Regions from separate parts of the Sphingobium indicum B90A genome, predicted to be linked through region 2. Evidence: predicted binding sites of a transcription regulator. Region 2 holds the regulator's gene; the other holds the start of a gene.
What was found. The regulator LexA, encoded in region 2, represses DNA repair genes until DNA is damaged. The targets are predictions, from matches to a motif close to GTTCCNCNCTTGTTCT.

Region 1 (4,409 bases), 1.3 Mb from region 2:
TATCGCAGTTCATGCGGGTTGGATTGCGTGATCAGGGCCATGAAACTCGGCGAAAGCAGAGCCCGGCAAATATGATCATCCTGGTTAAGGATCCCTGCCTCTCTCATGAGTCTAAAGAGGATCTGGCGCAGTTTTTCTCGGGTAGACGTACTGATTGCCTCGAGCTCTGGCTCCCACTCGGCCTTGGCCGCATAGAAAGCATCAAAGTCGTCATAGGTGATATGGGTGCGGAAACTCAGAAAGCGCTCGGACAGGAGTTCAACCGCGAACTCACCGATGAACCGATAGCCCCGGCACAGTGCCAGCCAGAGGACCGAAAGCTGATCCGCATAATCACCATGACAAAGCAGATCGATCTCCTCCGCCTTGAGAACTTCGAGGCGATTGGCGATCTCCCGGACCGAGCGGGTCACCGATGACTGTTTGCGGAATGGAATGACGCCCTTTGCCCCCGCAGCCTTCTTGACCGCAGTCCAGTCTCCTAGCTCCTGATAGAGGCGTGCGATCGCAACGCTCTCGTTCAAGAACAGGCCGCCGGTGCCGAAGGACATCCGATATTTTGGGGTATTTGCCTTCTGAGTCATAAGTTGGCGCCGTTCCGAAGCGAGAGCGCCACCTCGGCCGCGTTCAAGAGCACAATCTGCTGGTCCTGGGGCCTACGTGCTGCCGGATCAGTATCCAATCCAAGGCGCTTCATTGCGTAGTAGAGGAGAGCCCTTCGGACCGGGATGGTCGTCACGCCCCTTTCCATTCCATAGTCGAGCTCGATCGCCTTGCGCTGACCAGCACTCAATTCGGGATGAGGCGCGATCTGCAGCTCAACCTGCTCTTCCCATTCGCTATCGCCGGAAGGCCTAGCATCTGCCGGCTTCGATGAGCGGGTATCGGTGATGCGCGAGAGAACAAAGTCCTTGAAGGCGCTGCTGAGTCGGCAATGCGCGCGAGCATGCCATCTGAAGCCGTCAAACACCAAGGCATGAGGTTCGATCCACCGCCAAGCAGGCTCAGGGGATGACATCGATTGGTAGAAGACCTCGATCGCCTCTTGCCGCTTGATCGCTGTTACGATGGCCCTGAGAATTTTGGGCGAGACACCCCGGGCGGGAGTCGGGGCACAGGCGAAACTCGGCAAGCCCCCGATCCAGCTATCGTCGGCGGCAATGATTCCATCCGAGAGCGATCTGAGCTGGGAGAGATATTGTGCTGCGTCGGGCTGGTGGAAGACAGGGGTGAACGACGAGCTACGAACGTAAGTCCTGGCGCTCTTGTCGTAGACCATGTTGGCTTCAGCCAGGCCGAGATATCTGTTTAGATCCGTCGAAGCCTGATTGATCGAAACGCCGAAAACGTCGATCAGGTCACTGCGGTTGACATGCCCTTCCCAGAAGAGCCTAAATTCGATGAACTCGAGGCGGCTCTCAACCCCGCGCCTCAATCCCGAATCGCTGTCCATCCCCAGATCCCCCAAGAAACTGGGCTAAACCAGTTTCTGTATGGGTAATCGTAGTGGATGCTTGATGGCGAGGCAACGAGATTCGGAAAGCTGCTTGCCCTGGTTTCGCTGTTCTACCTGCGGCTAATTGCCTCTGAGCTCGCAAGAAATTCCGACACTTTCTGGCAGGTCTTGCTGCGTGGCCTGCGCCCGTCCCGAAGGTCCTGAACGAAGCGAGGATCTGCCACGACGTGCCGACCGAAGGTGCTCGGCGACGTCCGTGTTTGCGCCAGATATGCCTCGATCTGCTCCAGTAGCTCCATCGCCCTCGACTCGCTTTAGGCTTGCGTTCTTGTTATGTTCTTACTAGGAAGGCTTCCTAGAGTCTAGGATCGATTTTCCTAGGTGCCCGCGATAGGACTGGCAGTCATGGACGACGCACGGAGAGCCCTGGACGAACTGATCCAGCAACGAGGGGTGAATTATTCCTCGGTTTCGCGCCTGCTGGGGCGCAATGCCGCTTACATCCAGCAGTACATTCGGCGCGGCAGTCCGCGGCAGCTGGACGAGCAGGATCGCTCGGTTCTGGCGCGATTTTTCGGAGTCGATGAGAAGGTTCTTGGAGCCCCTGCCCGCCGCTCAGGCCCGGTGGTCGAGCTCGTCCATGTGCCTTTGCTCAATGTCGAGGCATCAGCCGGCCACGGCGCTCTGGCCGAAATGGAAGCCAAATCCGCGCAGTTCGGCTTCGACGAGAAGTGGCTGCGCCGACTGACCGCGAGCAAGGCATCGAGCCTCTCGATTATCGCGGTCCATGGGGACTCCATGGAACCCACCCTCCACGATGGCGACGAGGTTATGGTCGATCTCGGGGATGGACAGTCGCGGCTGAGAGACGGGATCTATGTCCTGCGGATGGACGACATGTTGAGCGTGAAGCGCATTGCCCTCGAACCCCAGGGCAAGCGCGCGTCGGTTCTGAGCGACAACCCTGCCTATCCAAGCTGGCGCGGCCTCGAGAAGCGCACCCTCAATATCGTCGGGCGGGTTCTCTGGTTTGGTCGGGCGCTCTAAGGTGGCCATCTGATGCTTGCCCTGCTTGCCGCTTCGATCGTCGCTTCCGGGCAGACCTTTACCTGCACGCCCACTCATGTCTGGGATGGAGATGGTCCGGTCTGGTGTGCGGAAGGCCCTCACCTGCGGATCGCCGGTATCGCTGCCCGGGAAATGGACGGCACTTGCCGCGCAAATCAACCCTGCCCTGATGCCACCGCAATTGAAGCGCGTGACGCCCTTGTACAGCTGATGGGCGGCGCGAAGGGAACGATCTCGACCGGCCACGTGATGGTGAGAGGTCCGCGGCTAACATGCCGCTCCGAGGGGGCCGCTGGCGGAAACAGGACCGCTGCCTGGTGCCGCCTGCCGTCAGGTACCGATCTGTCATGCGCCATGATCAATACCGGCACTGTCCTGCGCTGGGATCGCTACTGGAAAGGACCGGCTTGCCGGTGAGCAGCACCACGCATTTAACCGGCATCGTTGAGTGGGCGGCCAACGGACTGGTCCTACGAACTGATGGTGGCGGGACCTGGGAACTCGACAACACCCATCAGGTACGCAAATTCATCGGTTCTCGCGTCGAAGTGGTCGGGGAGCGTTCGGGGTTCAACGGGTTTGCCTGCGACCAGATATGGTCGGTCGGACAGCCTCGTCCGACCGCATTCAAACTCCGCCTCGAATTCATTCTTGCCGCAGCCTTCGTCGCCTATGGCCTCTACGCGACGGTTGGCGGGGTCGTCAGCGTGCTAGGCTGATGCTGAGCGACTGGGAGCTTTGGGCCTGCGCCAACCATGTCCTGCTGACTCATGGCGACAACGCACCCTTGTACGTCGCCGAGCAGATTGGGGCTCTAGCACTTGCCGGCGATGGTGCCGGAATTCGGACATGGCAGGCTATCGCCGAGCGGATTGTCCAGCTGAGTTCCAACGCCCCGGACCGGCCACTCCAGTAACCCTCCTCGACAAGGCTACGAGTTCATCCGATCGGCGACAGATCGCCCGGAAACAGACACGATTGCGCGCCTGTGCCGCCATGGCTGTCGCCCTCGATTGTGAAGCCACGCATGCGTTCGACCAAATGGCGAGCAAGATCGACCCTGGCACTGCGCTGGGCTCGTGGATCATCGGCATTGAGACGGATGAGCGTGTGCTCCGGCGCAACGGCCAGCGCGACTTCGAGATGCGTGAGGAGGATGTCGTCGGAGATTCGGGGCATGGACCAATGAGAACAAATAAAGAACTTCTCGTCAACCGGCAGTGTGCGGACGGATGGGGACAGCAGCATGCTATATGCCGATCTCGAACGGCCTGGTGATCGACCGGTCAAGCTCTGGCGGTTTGCGTTCCGGTGCAGGAACCGCACGATCTTTGGCCTGCCCTTTGGATGCCGCATCGCGGAGGAGATCGACCGTTTCAAGCGCCGAGCTCTTCATGCCGGCATTCCGCTCGACCGCGGCCTCGAGCTTGCCAGCATTATCGACATAGAGCGTGAGGCCATCGCGCAGCCGCGTGACTGTCACCAGGAACGTTTGCTGGTTGGCCAGATTACGCTCGCGGCTGTCCATCACCGCAATGCCGCGATCAGAGGTCAGCCCCTGAGCCATATGGGCATTGAGCGCATAGGCAAGATCGAGACGGCGGAGCATCGGGTCGCCCTGCTCCAGCCTGTGCTCTGCGCCCAAGGATGTCTTCACCACGACAGCCTCTTTGTCGACAGCGACAATCCTGGCCTGGTCGGCATTGAGCAGGCCCCGCTGGTGATCGGTCTCGGTCCACCGGATCTTGTCGCCGGTATAAATGTCGAGGGCGCGAATTTCGAACAGGCGTAGCGGATCCTGCTCACCTTGCGGCCGGATCTGACCAGGACGAAACTCGAACTGGCGGCCACGCTCGTTCTCCAGCGTGACTCGCTCGCGCGCCAC
Region 2 (4,409 bases):
TTCCTGCTGATGCGGATGATGGCGCTCAGCCGACGGGCGGCGCTCGACCGGCCGCTGATGCTGGTCGCCGCGGGCGGAGGAGCACTGGCGGGCATCGGCTATACGTTGCTGACCGGGGCCGAAGTGCCGACCGTGCGCTCCTGCATCGCTGCCTTGCTGGTGCTGGGCGGGATGGCGATGGGGCGCGACGCGATCACCCTCAGGCTGGTGGCGGCAGGGGCGCTGGTGGTGCTGGTTCTCTGGCCCGAAGCCTTGGTAGGGCCGAGTTTCCAGATGAGCTTCGCGGCGGTGATCGCCCTGGTGTCGCTGGGCGAGCATCCGGCCTTCCGTACCTTCGTGGCTGCGCGTGACGAGGGGATGTGGCGCCGGATCGGGCGCAATCTGGCGGGCATGCTGGCGACGGGGCTGGCCGTGGAACTGGTGCTGGCGCCGATTGCGCTGTTCCATTTCCACAAGGCGGGAATGCTGGGATCGGTCGCCAATCTGGTGGCGATACCGCTCACCACCCTGGTCGTCATGCCGCTGGAGGCGATGGCCTTGCTGTTCGACCTGGGCGGATGGGGCGCGCCCTTCTGGTGGCTCACGGCGCGGGCACTCGACCTGCTGTTGCTGGTCGCTCATGGCGTGGCGTCCAGCCCCTGGGCGGTGGTGCTGGCCCCTGCCCAATCGGGCACGGTGTTCGGCCTGATCCTGATGGGAATGCTCTGGTGCCTGCTATGGCGAAGCGGGTGGCGCTGGGCGGGCCTGATGCCGGTGTCCGCGGGCATGACGATGATCCTGGCCAGCCCGATGCCCGCCATATTGATCAGCGGCGATGGCCGCCATGTCGCGCTGCGCACCGCCGATGGCGGCATGGCGATGCTGCGCGCCCGCGCTGGCGGATATGCCCGCGACGTCATGGTGGAAAGCGCGGGTCATGACGGCACCTTGCAGGCATTGACGACGCTGCCCCAGGCGCGCTGTTCTCCCGATCTCTGCGCCGTTCGCCTGAGAGGTGGACGCCGGTACTGGAACCTGCTGCTGACGCGGAGCAGCGTGAAGATCGACAATGCGGTACTGGCGCGGGACTGCGCCCATGCGGACATCGTCGTCAGCGACCGTCGCCTGCCGGGCGCCTGTCGCCCCCGCTGGCTGAAGGCGGATCGACGGTTCCTCGCCCGGACGGGCGGCCTGGCCATCGATCTGGACCATGGCGCCATGCGCGGCGCGAAGGCATGGAATGACGAGCACCCGTGGATCGCGCGACCCTCCGGTCGGCCGCGCGGATACAGGGGCGGTCAGTTATAGCGGCGCAGCAACCCGGCCAGCTTGCCCTGGATGCGGACCTGCCGCGGATCGTAGATTTGCGGCTCATAGGCGCTGTTTGCGGGATCGAGCCGAACCTTCGGCCCTTCCCGCCGGAAATATTTGAGCGTCGCTTCATTTTCGTCGATCAGCGCGACGACGATCTGCCCCTCCCGCGCAACGTCGGTGCGTTGGATCAGCGCGAAATCGCCGTCGAGTATGCCTGCCTCGACCATCGAATCCCCAGCCACCTCCAACGCATAATGATCTCCGGTGCCCAGCAGCGCGGCGGGGACTGAAAGCATGTTCTGCCCCTCCAGCGCCTCGATCGGCACGCCGGCCGCGATGCGGCCATGCAGCGGAATCTCCAATATGTCGTTGGCGGCGACCGGCGGCTGGCTCAACGCCGGACCGCTCGTCAGCGGCGCCTTGGCCGGCACGACCAGCTTGGGCGCGCGATGCATGGCGTCGGGCAGCTTGAGCACCTCCAGGGCGCGGGCGCGATTGGGCAGCCGGCGGATGAAGCCTCGCTCCTCCAGCGCGTTGATCAGGCGGTGGATGCCGGATTTGGACCGCAGGTCCAGCGCTTCCTTCATCTCCTCGAAAGAGGGAGACACGCCCCCCTCCTCCAGCCGGGTCTGAATGAAGCTCAGCAATTCCTGTTGCTTGGGTGTCAACATCTCGCCTTGCCCTCCTTGGAACGGATGGAGAACGCATAGGAAACGGAACGGGGCAAGTCAAGCGCCTAACCGTTGGCCGCGTTTACGGGAACGCGGGAGGCCACGGGCCGTTTAAAGCCTGCCTTCCCCGATGAAGGTGAATAGGAGAGAAACATGGCCAACCAGAACAATCAGGGCGGCGATCAACGTCGCGACCAGCAGGGCGGCGACCGCTCCCGCCAGGGTGGACGCCAGCAGCAGCAGGAAAACCGGCAAGGCCAGATGGGCGACGAGCGCCGTCAGGACAAGTCGCCCGGCAAGCAGCAGCGCTGAACGGGTAAGGCGGCGTTCCGGCGCGGCCGATTGTCGCCGCCATCCATCAGGACTGCACGGGAAGGGGGTCGCCTGGGCGGCCCCTTTCCTTATGCGAGGGGGAGGACCGTGACGGGATCGCCGGCGGCTGCCGGGGCCGAACCGGCGGGGCGCAGGATAAGGCAGTCCGCCATGGCCAGTGCGGCGGTGGCGGCGCTGTCCTGCGACGTCACGGAAACAATGCCGGCTTCGGTGCGGAAGGCGCGTAGATAATCGTCCCGTTCCCCCGTGGCGGGCAGCGGGGCGGCGAGCGTTGCGGGCGCGGTGCGCGGCAGGGGCGACGCCGCGCCCATCATATGGCGGACAAGCGGAAGCAGGAACAGGGTCGCCGTCACGAAGGCGGACACCGGATTGCCGGGCAGGCCCAGGAAGACGGCGGAACCCAATGTCCCCGCCATCAGCGGCTTGCCAGGCCGCATGCGGATCTTCCAGAAATCGAGCGAGCCGCCCGCCTGGACGAAGGCCGGGCGGACGAAGTCGTGATCGCCCACCGACGCGCCGCCGGTCGAAAGAATGATGTCGGCTTCGCCGGCGCGGACGAAGGCCCGGACCGTGCCCGGCAGATCGTCGGGCACGATGCCCAGGTCGACGATGTCGCAGGAGAGGCCGGAGAGCATTGCCGCCAGCATGGGCGCGTTGGATGAGGGAAGCTGGCCCGGCTGCGTCGGCATGCCGGGCGGCACGAGTTCGTTGCCGGTGGAGAGCAGCGCGACCCGCGCCCGGCGCGAGACGGGCAACGCAGCATGGCCGCCAAGCACGGCCAGCGCGATCTGCGCGGGGCCAAGCGCGCCGCCGGCCTTCAGCAAAAGGCCGCCCTTGCGGAAATCGGAACCGGCCGGGCGGACATGGCGGCCGGTCGCCAGCGCCTCGTCCAATCCGCGCAGCACATCGCCTTGGCGCGCGGCGTTTTCCTGGATCAGGATGCTGTCCGCGCCCTGGGGCAAGGGCGCGCCGGTGAAGATGCGGCAGGCCTGGCCGGGTTCGAGCAGCGGCGGCGGCGGCCCGCCGGCCGCGCTTTCGGCAGCGACCTGCCACGGCCCCGGCCATTCGGCGGCGCGAACGGCATAGCCGTCCATGGCGGAAAGGTCGGCCCAGGGCTGGTCGCGCAGCGCGACGACATCCTCCGTCAGCCAGCGTCCAGCGCAGGCGGGAACGGCCACATGCTCCGCCGGCAGCGGCGTCGCCAGCGCCATCAGGCGGCTTTGCGCCTCCGCGACCGGAAGCAGGCTCATGATGCCGGTCCGTCTCCGGCCGTCCAGTCGCCGGACTTGCCGCCGCTCTTGGCCAGCAGGCGCACCTCGCCGATCACCATGCCCTTGTCCAGCGCCTTGGCCATGTCATAGACCGTCAGCAACGCGACCGACGCGGCGGTCAGCGCCTCCATCTCCACGCCGGTCTGGCCGGCCGTCTTCGCGGTCGCCGTCACGGACACGCCGCTGCCGTCCAGATTGAGGTCGATGCTGACGGAGCTGAGCGGGATCGGGTGGCAGAGCGGGATGAGGTCGGCAGTCCTCTTCGCCGCCATGATGCCGGCCACGCGGGCTACGGCCAGCACGTCGCCCTTCTTCACCAATCCCTGCGCGATCGCCGCCGCGGCTTCGGGGGTCATGCTGATGCGCCCGCCCGCAACGGCCTTGCGCGTCGTCATCGCCTTGGCGGAGACGTCGACCATATGGGCCGATCCCTCCTCGTCCAGATGGGTGAGCTTGCTCATCGGCCCGTGAGCAGCTTGCGCGTGGCGGCTTCGACGTCCGCCTGCCTCATCAGCGTTTCCCCGACCAGGAAGCAGTGCACGCCATGGTCAGACATGGCGATCAGGTCGTCATGGCCGCCGATGCCGCTTTCCGCGACGAAGGTGCAGCCCTCCGGCGCCTGCCCCACCAGTTCGTAGGTGCGGGCGAAATCGACGGTGAAGTCGCGCAGGTCGCGATTGTTGACGCCGATCAGGCGGGAACGCAGCTTCATCGCCCGCTCCAGTTCCTGCGCGTCATGCACTTCGACCAGCGCATCCATGCCCAGGCCAAGGGCGGCGTCCTCTATCTCCGCCATCTGGTTGTCGTCCAGCGCGGCGACGATGATCAGGATCGCGTCGGC

Region 1: a site for LexA is predicted at 1,776-1,791, ahead of SIDU_RS03540 (S24 family peptidase). Genes of this name have one in related genera too.

The regions. Positions count from the first base shown of each region.
Region 1 is NZ_CP013070.1:695,398-699,806, reverse strand. It holds gene SIDU_RS03555 (DUF1819 family protein) at 1-584, opposite strand, end outside; gene SIDU_RS03550 (WYL domain-containing protein) at 581-1,453, opposite strand; gene SIDU_RS03540 (S24 family peptidase) at 1,862-2,503, shown strand; gene SIDU_RS03535 (thermonuclease family protein) at 2,516-2,941, shown strand; gene SIDU_RS03530 (DUF5818 domain-containing protein) at 2,938-3,243, shown strand; gene SIDU_RS19955 (DUF6961 family protein) at 3,243-3,440, shown strand; gene SIDU_RS03520 (hypothetical protein) at 3,464-3,772, opposite strand; gene mobF (MobF family relaxase) at 3,774-4,409, opposite strand, start outside.
Region 2 is NZ_CP013070.1:2,002,732-2,007,140, forward strand. It holds gene SIDU_RS09770 (ComEC/Rec2 family competence protein) at 1-1,287, shown strand, start outside; gene lexA (transcriptional repressor LexA) at 1,278-1,964, opposite strand; gene SIDU_RS19800 (hypothetical protein) at 2,118-2,276, shown strand; gene SIDU_RS09780 (molybdopterin molybdotransferase MoeA) at 2,366-3,547, opposite strand; gene moaC (cyclic pyranopterin monophosphate synthase MoaC) at 3,544-4,029, opposite strand; gene trpC (indole-3-glycerol phosphate synthase TrpC) at 4,026-4,409, opposite strand, start outside.